3 regions of the Nocardioides sp. JQ2195 genome follow, and region 2 is predicted to be linked to each of the others. Evidence: predicted binding sites of a transcription regulator. Region 2 holds the regulator's gene; each other region holds the start of a gene.
What was found. Region 2 encodes LexA, which represses DNA repair genes until DNA is damaged. Its sites were predicted from a motif close to TCGAACANNTGTTCGA; they were not measured.
Positions count from the first base shown of each region.

Region 1: the regulator LexA is predicted to act here: its motif matches at 2,122-2,137, upstream of ncot_RS11965 (HNH endonuclease signature motif containing protein).
Region 3: the regulator LexA is predicted to act here: its motif matches at 1,932-1,947, upstream of recA (recombinase RecA).

Region 1 is NZ_CP050902.1:2,535,888-2,539,162, reverse strand. Features, by position in the region: gene ncot_RS11970 (ankyrin repeat domain-containing protein) at 1-276, opposite strand, end outside; gene ncot_RS11965 (HNH endonuclease signature motif containing protein) at 642-1,898, opposite strand; gene ncot_RS11960 (hypothetical protein) at 2,353-2,604, shown strand; gene ncot_RS11955 (YjbQ family protein) at 2,765-3,166, shown strand.
Region 2 is NZ_CP050902.1:3,425,045-3,428,319, reverse strand. Features, by position in the region: gene ncot_RS16265 (hypothetical protein) at 1-1,191, opposite strand, end outside; gene lexA (transcriptional repressor LexA) at 1,255-1,971, opposite strand; gene ncot_RS16255 (LysM peptidoglycan-binding domain-containing protein) at 2,177-2,587, opposite strand; gene ncot_RS16250 (ABC transporter ATP-binding protein) at 3,118-3,275, opposite strand, start outside.
Region 3 is NZ_CP050902.1:2,219,681-2,222,955, forward strand. Features, by position in the region: gene ncot_RS10580 (regulatory protein RecX) at 1-765, opposite strand, end outside; gene recA (recombinase RecA) at 765-1,808, opposite strand; gene ncot_RS10590 (DUF3046 domain-containing protein) at 1,995-2,189, opposite strand; gene ncot_RS10595 (DinB family protein) at 2,186-3,275, opposite strand, start outside.

The DNA.
Region 1 (3,275 bases), 890 kb from region 2:
CAAGGTCATCCGCAGGATCTCGTTGAGACCCTCGGCGCCGGCATACAGGAAGGCGGAGTCCTCCATGTCGTCCTTGGCGTCCGGGTCGGCCCCCGCGTCCAACAGGGCACGGGCGATCTCGATCCGGTTCGTCTTGGTGGCCACCACCAGAGGCGTACGTCCCTCGTCGTTGCGCACCTCGAGGTCGGCGCGATGGGCGATCGCCTCCTGCACGCCCTCGAGGTCGCCGCGAGCCGTGGCGCGGGTGAGCAGGGCGGTGGCCTGGCGCCGGTTCATGGTTGGCTCCGTGGCGGTCGGCGATGCGGAGGAGGAAGCGGCAGCAGAGTCGGATGCCGGAGATGAGGACGAAGCAGAGGCCGTCGGGCTCGAGGAATCGTCCGAGGAGTTCTCCGAAGGATCCGCCGGGGACGACTCGCTTCCGCACGCCGCCAGAATGAACCCCAGGACGAGTACGCCGGCAGCGACACCGACGCGCGCGGTGCGATGCGGTTCCATGGTCGCGATGGTAGCCAGTGGCTCTGCGTCCGTTGGCCGATCTGGCTGCGGGCGTGCTGACGGCCACCAAGCTCACGAGCGGGTCAAGGCAGGCTCAGGTGCTGGGTGGTGTGGTGGAACGGAGGGTCGCGACCACTCGGGTCGGCCTACGTCCGCCTGACGATCTTGAGCTTCCCGTCATCGAGCTTCTTCGTGTCATAGCGCGGGTTGTGCACCATGCGGTGATGCTGTGGGCAGAGCAGTCTGCCGTTGCTCAGGTCAGTGGGGCCGCCCCTGGACCACGGATCGTCGTGATGGGCGTGGCAGATGCTGGACGGCATCGCACATCCCTCGACGCTGCAGCCCTTGTCGCGCAGGGCGAGTGCCTTGAACTGGGATGCGGAGAACAGCCGGCGAGTGCGGCCCAGGTCGAGCACCTCGCCCTTGCCGTCGAGCACGGCGGGAACCATGCCTGCTCGGCAGGCCAACCGTCGGGCCTCGGTGGCCGAGATCTTGTGACCGTTGTTCAGGGTGGCTGTGCCGAGGCCCTGCTTGAGGCGGTCGAAGTCGATGGTGACCGTCACGGCGACGGTGCTGGCTGCGTGGCTCGGCAGCTTGTCTGCGGGGAACGACTCGATCAGTTCCATGAACGCCTGGCCGAGCTTCTCGGGGGTGATCGAGAAGTTCCGCGGCCGGTCGTCGTCATCGCCGGAGTCGGAGCCGGAATCGCCGCGGCGCGGATCGGCGAACTTCATCAGGAAGCTGCGGAACAACTCGCCGTGCACCTCGGGGATGGAGAACTTGCCGCGCACCTTGCCGTGGCCGTCGTTGCCGATGGTGATGCGGGCAGTGGCGGCCGCCTCCTCTTCTTCCTTCTGGAGCCGCTTCTCCTCCTCGTTCTCGAATCGCTCGGGGTCGAGGGCTTCGAGGAGGCCCTTGCTGAGCTTGCGCAGTTCGTCGGCGTCGAACTGGGTGGCGAGGTCGAGCATGTGGTCGCGAGCCTTCTCGAGCATGGCCGGCTCGAGGTCGTCGGGGAGCTCGTCGATGGCCCTGATGATCACGTCGGCCTGCTCGGTGCGCAGGTCTCCTTCGGACAACGCATCTGCCACGGGTGAGAAGAACGGCTTCTCGAGATGGTGGGATCGGGCGAGGTGCTTGCGGGTGTCGCTGCTCTTGAGGCGGGTCTTCCTCGCCCACCAGTGGGCCGTGCTGCTGGCGCCGACTCGGTCGCCGAGCTCGCGCTCTCCGGCGGCAGTCGCGACTCGACCGAGGGCGTGCTGCAGACGATCGGACATGCCGGTCACGGTCTTGAGCAGGGTCTCGAGCTCGGCATTGGAGAGGGGTGAGAAGGGGAGCGCGCTCAAGTCGGTGAGGGCCTCGTCGAGACGAGCGGTGACGTCTTCGTGGAACTGGAGTGCGGACACGGTCAAAGGCTCCTCTCGACCAGCAGACCCGCATGGGTCATCGGTTTCCTTGAAGCCCTTGAGTCCCCGCCCGATCAAGGCGTACCCCCAAAGGGTCGTGCGCTCATGTTGCCCAGGACGAGACCTTGAGCGAGCCCGACACACATTCCCAGTTGCCCGGCATCTCCGAGGAGATGAGCCCCGACCGGTGAGTGCCGGTGTATTCGATCGGGACGTAGTGAGATCGTACCTTTGTTCGAAAGCCCTGCGCAACCCCTCTCGTCAGATTGTGGAGAAGAATTTCGGGCTCGACGTCGACCGAGTGGTCGGCGGTGCCAGCGGCTCCAATTTCACCGGGCGCGAGGCGTCCAGGTTCATGCCCCGTTCCCTGCTCCGGGTTCGGCAGTCACAACTGCGGTGGCCGGGCCAGGTTGGCCCTACGATCTGCTCACCATCAACAACCCGAGGTGACCACATGAAGCTGTCCGAACTCACCTGGCCGATGCGTGCCGTGGCGTATCTGTTCATCGGGCTCGTCGGTTCGGTGGTGGCGTTCCATGCAGGCATGCAGTTCGAGACGTCGAGACACTGCAGCGCGCCCAACTTCGACGGTGAGTGCGACTTGGCCGGACTGGCCGGCCCCGTCTGGACCGCCGCCTTCATCCCGGCCGCGGCGCTCCTGGTGCTCGTCACTGAACTGATGCTGCTGCGAGCCAGTAGGCGGTAGCCCAGTCACGGAGTCGAGACCACGTGCGCGGCTTTCCGGTGGTCGAGGATCCACGTCGACCAGTCACCGATCGGGCGGACACCGCCCTCATCTCGTTGGTCGAGTAGGTCGCTCTGCGACCGTATCGAGACCCCTGAGACCACATGCCACCATGAACAGCATGGACACCGAGACCCGCACCTACGTCACCGGCGACCGCGAGGTCGTGCTCGACCTGACCCGCGACTGCGCCGACTTCGTCAGAGGCCGCGGCGACGGCCTGCTCAACCTGTTCGTCCCGCACGCCACCGCCGGCGTCGCGATCCTCGAGACCGGTGCCGGCAGCGACGACGACCTGCTGGCTGCCTTGGCCGACCTGCTGCCCAAGGACGACCGCTGGAAGCACCGGCACGGCAGTCCCGGCCACGGCCGCTCCCACGTGATGCCGGCGCTGATCCCGCCGTACGCCTCGGTCCCGGTCCTGGGCGGCCGTACGGCGTTGGGCACGTGGCAGAGCATCTGCCTGGTCGACCTCAACGTCGACAACCACGAGCGCGAGGTGCGGTTCAGCTTCCTGGCATGAGCGGGAGGATGTCGTCCTGGCATGAGCGGGAGTACGCCGCGTGCTGGACCCGCATCAGCTGTGAACACGGGCTCAAGCCGTCGGGTCCGGTGACCACGCAGCGCTGGTC
Region 2 (3,275 bases):
GGCCCTGTTGGTCAGGGTCAGGCGGATGTCGAGGTTGGGACTCTCCCCGGCATTGCGGGCGCGCACCGTGAGCTTGGCCCGGCAGGTGGTCCTGATCCGGAAGACGTCGGTGTCGCTGCCCCTGCTGATCACACCCCGCGCGGCCTGCCCAGCACGCAGCCTGGTGGCGCTCCCGGAGCGACCGCCGTGGTCGTCGCGGACCCGCGGAGCACCGTTGGAGGCAATGACGGAGAGGTCGTTCTCGCGGTTGTCGGCGTGAGCGTACTCTCCGCGGCTCCACTGGGTGAGCTGGCGGTTCGACGAGCCCATCAACGGCGCCCAGATGCCGTGGCCGCTCGCGTAGGGACTCCTGCGCGTGCCGTCGTGGGAGAGGCCGAGAGTGTGGCCGGCTTCGTGGGAGACGACGTCGGCGATCCGGCGGGGCTGGTTGTTGACCTCCCGGGGGAACACCCAGAAGTCGCGCAAGCGGTTGGCCCGGGACCGATCGAAGATGTCGACGAACGCCACGCCACCACAGCCGGGGCCACCGCAGACCCGTTTGCGCACCGAGTTGGAGCTGGTGATCACGGCACGTACGCCGAACCGCTTGTCGCCGCTGCCGGAGCGGGTGATGTCCCCGGCGGAGGGACGCTCCGTGGTGACGTCGACGGCGAACGGCGCGTAGTCCTCGGCCGCGCGCTTCCACGCGGACTGGATGGCACGCAGCTCACCGGAGCTGAACCCGGAGCGCCCGTCGGTGTCGAAGGCGGGGGCCTTGATGCAGTCGCCGGGACCGGTCCAGCCACTGTCGCAGACCCGCTCGCCGTTGAAGTCGAGATAGATGGTGCGTTTGCCGCCGGGACGGCTGTGCAGCTCGAACGTCTGGGACAGGGGTGCCGAGGCCCGCGCGACGTGCTCGGACACCGTGGACTCGGCCTGCTCGAAGGTGTCCTGGTGCAACAGTCGGCCGTTGCGCACGCGGGCCGTGGAGTCGGACTCGAGGAGCTCGGTCAGCTCCGGGATCGTCTGGTCCACCGTGTCGGCCACCCGGTCCACGACCTGGCCGTCGAGGTGTTGGCCCGCGGCCGAGACCACGTCGTCGGAGCGGTCGGCACCGCCGCGGTCAGCACTGGTCCGGTCAGCGTGGGCCGGGCTGGTGGACAGCCCGGCGGCCACGAGCGTGAGGACAGCAAGGGTGGAGGTGCGAAGCATGAGCGGATTCTGTCACGCCCTTGCCGCCTCGACGCAGTTGACGACTCACGCCCCGCGCGGGGCTCACACCCGCCGCAGGACCGCGGTGACGATGCCGAGGATGCTGGCGTTGCTGCCGTCGATCGGCTCGTAGGCATCGTTGTGGGGCATCAGCCAGACTTCGCCGTCGCGCCGCTGCAGGGTCTTCACGGTGGCTTCGCCGTCGATCAACGCGGCCACGATCTCGCCGTTGCGGGCGGTCTGCTCCTGACGGACCACGACGTAGTCGCCGTTGCAGATGGCGGCGTCGATCATCGAGTCACCGGAGACCTCGAGCAGGAACAGGGTGCCCTCACCGACGAGCGTCTTCGGCAGCGGGAAGATCTCCTCGACACGCTCCTCGGCCAGGATCGGGCCGCCGGCCGCGATCCGGCCAACGACGGGGACGTAGGTGGCGGACGGCATCGCGTCGCCGATGCCGGTCTCGTCGATGACGGACTCACCGGCCGACCCGACGGCGCGGCCCGGGGCCATCGTCTCGGGCAGGAACACCTGGATCGCGCGGGGACGGTTGGGGTCGCGCTTGATGAAGCCCTTGGCCTCGAGGACCTTGAGCTGGTGGGAGACCGAGGAGGAGCTGGTCAGGCCGACCGTCTCGCCGATCTCGCGCATGCTCGGCGGGTAGCCCTTGCGCTCGAGGGAGTCGCTGATGCTGTTCAGGATGCGCTGCTGGCGCGGGGTCAGGCCCGTCGCGTCGGGAGGCCCGTCGGGGAGTTCGGCGACCTTGTCGTTTCGTGCCATCGGCGTGCCTTCCGCAGTCCTGTCCGGGTGGATTTCCAACGTAGCCTCAATCGCCCTCGGGTTCAAACACCTGTTCGAACGTGTCGCGGGTTCAGGTGCGAGCTGGGTTCGGGCGTGCGAAGGGCGGGGTGGCCGGTTGTCGGCGCCCCGCCCTTCGTCTTCCCCATCCGCAGGCCGGGGTCGAGGCGACCTGCGGAAATCTGTGTCAGCTGATCGGCACGAAGATGGTCTGGCCGGTCATCAGCATCGAGGAGTCGAGCGCGTTGAGCTGCTTGATCTCGTGCACCATGTCACGCACCTCGCCGTCCCCGGCCAGGTCGCCCGCGATGCTCCACAACGTGTCGCCGGACTCGACCACGACTGCCCGGGTCGGCTGGTCGACGCCGGCGTGGTTGGTGGCCGTCGATGCGTTGGCCAGGAGAAGGGCGGCGCCCATGACCACCAGCAGTGCCGCGATGAAGATGACCACGCGGCCGCGCCGGGTGAGGCGGAGCTGGCGCTGGCCGACCTTGCCTTGGCTGGTCTGGCGCTGGCCGACCTGGATCGTGCTGACCTGGCGCTGGCCGACCGGGATCGTGCTGGTCTGGCTGGCGGGGCTGAGGGTCATGGTGCTCATCGAGACCTCCGGGGGAAGTGGGTGGTCGGTGCTGAGCGAATGTCTAACGGTGACCACCGACAACGGCCTCCGGGGAAGCTGTGGAGCTGTCGGGATCGATCAGACTTTCGATCGAACACATGTACGAAGTTAGATCATGTGTTCGAACAAGGCAAGGATTTCCTCGAACAAAGATTCGACGTGTCGTGCGGCGGGTGGACGGGACCGGGAGAGCGCCGTATCCCCACGGCTGTCCGCGGGGAGCCTTCGGCTGCCCAGCGAGGCGCAGACGGCGTCGGCACCGTCCTCTTCGCCGCCGCCCTGTGACGCACGGTGATGAGCGGCCTGTCCGTCTCGAAGGGCTCCGGGTGGGCGGTCGCCCGCGGACTGGCCGCGGTGGACCAATTGGTCCACGGCGGCCAGTGCGGAACGCGTTGCTGTTGGGCCGGGGCGTCAGGGCCCGGCGCTCGGCCACGGTGCCCTCATGGCCGCAGCCCTGGACGTCCCCGACGGAGCCCGGTGAGGCGCGCCGTGGTGCCGACCGACTCGGCTCAGCTGCCCGACCAGGCAGCCCACAGCTCGGCGTACCGACCGCCGGAGCGCAACAGCTCGTCGTGGCTGCCCTCCTCGACCACGCGGCCCTCGTGCATGACCAGCACCCGGTCCGCCGACTCCGACTGGGTCAGCCGGTGCGCGACCACGAGGGCGC
Region 3 (3,275 bases), 1.2 Mb from region 2:
GTACCCCTTGCGAGCCAGCATCCCGACCAGGCGCCGCGTGGCCTTCACCTCGTCGAGCCCGGACATCGAACGCAGCTTCTTGCGGACCAGTCGCCGCGCGGCCGCCTCCTCGTCGTCGGGATCGATCTCGTCGAGCGCCTCTCGGGCCACGAGGTCGTCGATGCCCTTGCGACGCAGCTCCTGCGCCAGGGCGCGCCGGGCCAACCCCTTGCCCGGTTGTCGTGAGGCGATCCACGCGCGCGCGAACGCCTCGTCGTCGACGAGGCCGACCTCCTCGAACCGGTCGAGCAACCGGACGGCGATGTCGTCGGGGACGTTCTTCCTCGCCAACCTATCCGCCAGCTCCTTGCGGCTGCGAGCCTGACCGGTCAGCTGGTCGAGCAGGATCTTGCGAGCCACCGCCTCGTGGTCGGCCTCATCTCCCGAGCCGTCGTCATCGGGCGCCAACCCGCTGCCAGGGGCGCCGTCTCGAGGAACCTCCGCCTCCGAAGTCGGGGCGCTGTCGGCAGCGGCGGTGGCGGTGGCGGTGGCGGTGTCAGGTCGCGTGATCTCCCCCGCCGCCACCGCACGCAACCAGGCGTCGACCCCGTCACTGACGTTGCCCTGCCAGCTCGGCGAGGCGTCGCCTCCATCGACCGGCATCTGGTCAGCGGCCCCGGCGCCGGGCGGTGTCCCCGATCCCGGGTCCACCGCCCACGCGGGTGGTGGCCCCTCGGAGAGCTGTGCCGACCACTCGGTCGGCTCGGCCTCGAAGGGGCCGGACATCAGAAGTCGATGTTGGTCGGCTCGTCAGCCAGGTCGACGGGCTCGTCGACCTTCGGCCCGACGCCGAGCTTCTCGAGGATCTTCTTCTCCAGCTCGTTGGCCAGGTCGGGGTTGTCCTTGAGGAAGGTGCGGGCATTCTCCTTGCCCTGGCCGAGCTGGTCGCCCTCGTAGGTGTACCAAGCGCCGGCCTTGCGGACCAGGCCCGCCTCGACACCGACATCGATCAGGCCACCCTCGCGGCTGATGCCCTTGCCGTACATGATGTCGAACTCGGCCTGCTTGAACGGCGGGGCCACCTTGTTCTTCACGACCTTGACGCGGGTGCGGTTGCCGACCATGTCGGTGCCGTCCTTGAGCGTCTCGATGCGTCGTACGTCGAGGCGCACGGAGGAGTAGAACTTCAGCGCGCGACCACCGGTGGTGGTCTCGGGCGAGCCGAACATGACACCGATCTTCTCGCGCAGCTGGTTGATGAAGATCGCGGTGGTGCCGGAGTTGTTGAGGGCACCGGTCATCTTGCGCAGAGCCTGGCTCATCAGGCGAGCCTGGAGGCCGACGTGGCTGTCACCCATCTCGCCCTCGATCTCGGCGCGAGGAACCAGGGCCGCCACCGAGTCGATCACGATCAGGTCGAGCGCGCCGGAACGGATCAGCATGTCGGCGATCTCGAGCGCCTGCTCACCGGAGTCGGGCTGCGAGACCAGCAGGGCGTCGGTGTCGACACCCAGCGCCTTGGCGTACTCCGGGTCGAGCGCGTGCTCCGCGTCGATGAACGCGACGATGCCGCCGGCGGCCTGGGCGTTGGCCACCGCGTGCAGGGCGACCGTCGTCTTTCCGGAGGACTCCGGACCGTAGACCTCGACCACACGACCGCGCGGCAGGCCGCCGAGGCCCAGGGCCACGTCGAGCGCGATCGAGCCGGTGGGGATGATCTCGAGCGGTGCACGGGTCTCGTCGCCGAGGCGCATCACCGAGCCCTTGCCGAAGCTCTTCTCGATGTTGGCAAGCGCTGCGTCGAGCGCCTTGTCGCGGTCTCCAGCCATGGCTGCGTGTCCTTTTCGTGAGAGGTCGATGTGTTGTCCCGGACGCTAGACCGAGCCACCGACAATGGGTGCCGACCACCTGCAGGGCTGTGGACAACCCCGGTCGACAGCACTCAGACTAGCCCGAACAGACGTTCGATCAAGCGCGACACGCAGGCGTGGAATCGAACAGGTGATCGGACAGGTTCACTTGTCCCGGAACGGCAGGTCCAGGGTGCGCCAGACCGCCTCCCACACGCGCTTCGGTGACTCCCCCGCTGCCAGTGCCTCCTGGACCGTGCGCGAGCCGAGCTCGCTGATGACGTGCTGCTCGGCCCACGAGCGCGCGTACCCCGGACCCAGCGCCTGCTCCATCCGGGCCCAGAACTCCGTGTGCCTCATCGACGTCGCCCCCGCACGACCAGCCATGCCTGGCCCCCGTCGGACTGCTGGCGGACCACCTCGGCGACCGACCATCCGCTCTCCTCGAGGACCTCACGCAGCGGCGCCTCCTGCCAGAGGACGAAGTGCCGGGGAGCCTCGATCGTGCCGTGCGTCGACCATCGTTCGCCCTCGCCCTCCTTGAGGGCCACGTGGAGCACGCCCTCCCGCCGGGTCGCCTCGGCCAACCGCCGCAGCACCACGGGGAAGTCGTCGCGGGCGACGTGCAGCAGCGAGGCGTGCGCCCACACACCGTCGTACGGCTCCGGTCCCCTCGGATCGGCCAGCGCGTCGGTGAGCGGGTCGAGGCGGTCCGCCTCGTGGCCCTCGGCACGCAGCAACGCGACGAAGGCCGGTGTGCCGTCCGTGCGTCGCACGCTCAGGCCGGCCGTCTCGAGCGCGAGGGCGTCGCGACCGCCTCCGCTGCCCACCTCCAGCACCCGGGCACCGCTCCCCAGCTCGGCGGCGAACCAGGCGACCTCGGAGGCCACGCCCTCGTTCATGGTCATCGATGCGTCCCGGTACGCCACGGCGTTCGCGTCGTACGCCGAGACCGTCGACCGCCGCGCGTCGCCGACGTCGTGGAGATGGTGGACGACGTCGTGCAGCTGGTACTGCCCGAGCGTCCCGACCGTGAAGGCGGACCCGTCGCTGCGCCGGCCGGTGCGCTGCCACTGGTCGTCCTCGACCGCGTCGAAGAGGGCGCCGACGGAGGCAGCCGCGGCGACCAGCTCGTCCAGCACGGTGGCCGGATCCCGGTCGGCGTACTCCCCCGCCACTGCCGCCGCATCCTGGTCCCAACCGGCCAGCTCCGGGTCGTCCTGGTCGAGCATCAGCTGCAGGCGCTGCGCGAAGACGAGGTGGACGTCGCGCACGTGGCAGGCATACTCCAGCGGCGACCAGACGTCGTCCGCCGGTCGGTTCCGCACCTGCTCCGCGGGCCCCGACAGCACCGAGCGCCACGCCGCCGCGTTCGATCGAATCGCCGCTCCGACACGCTCACGCGCGACGGCGCCGCTGCGGAATCCGCAGGCGGCACAGGGGGTC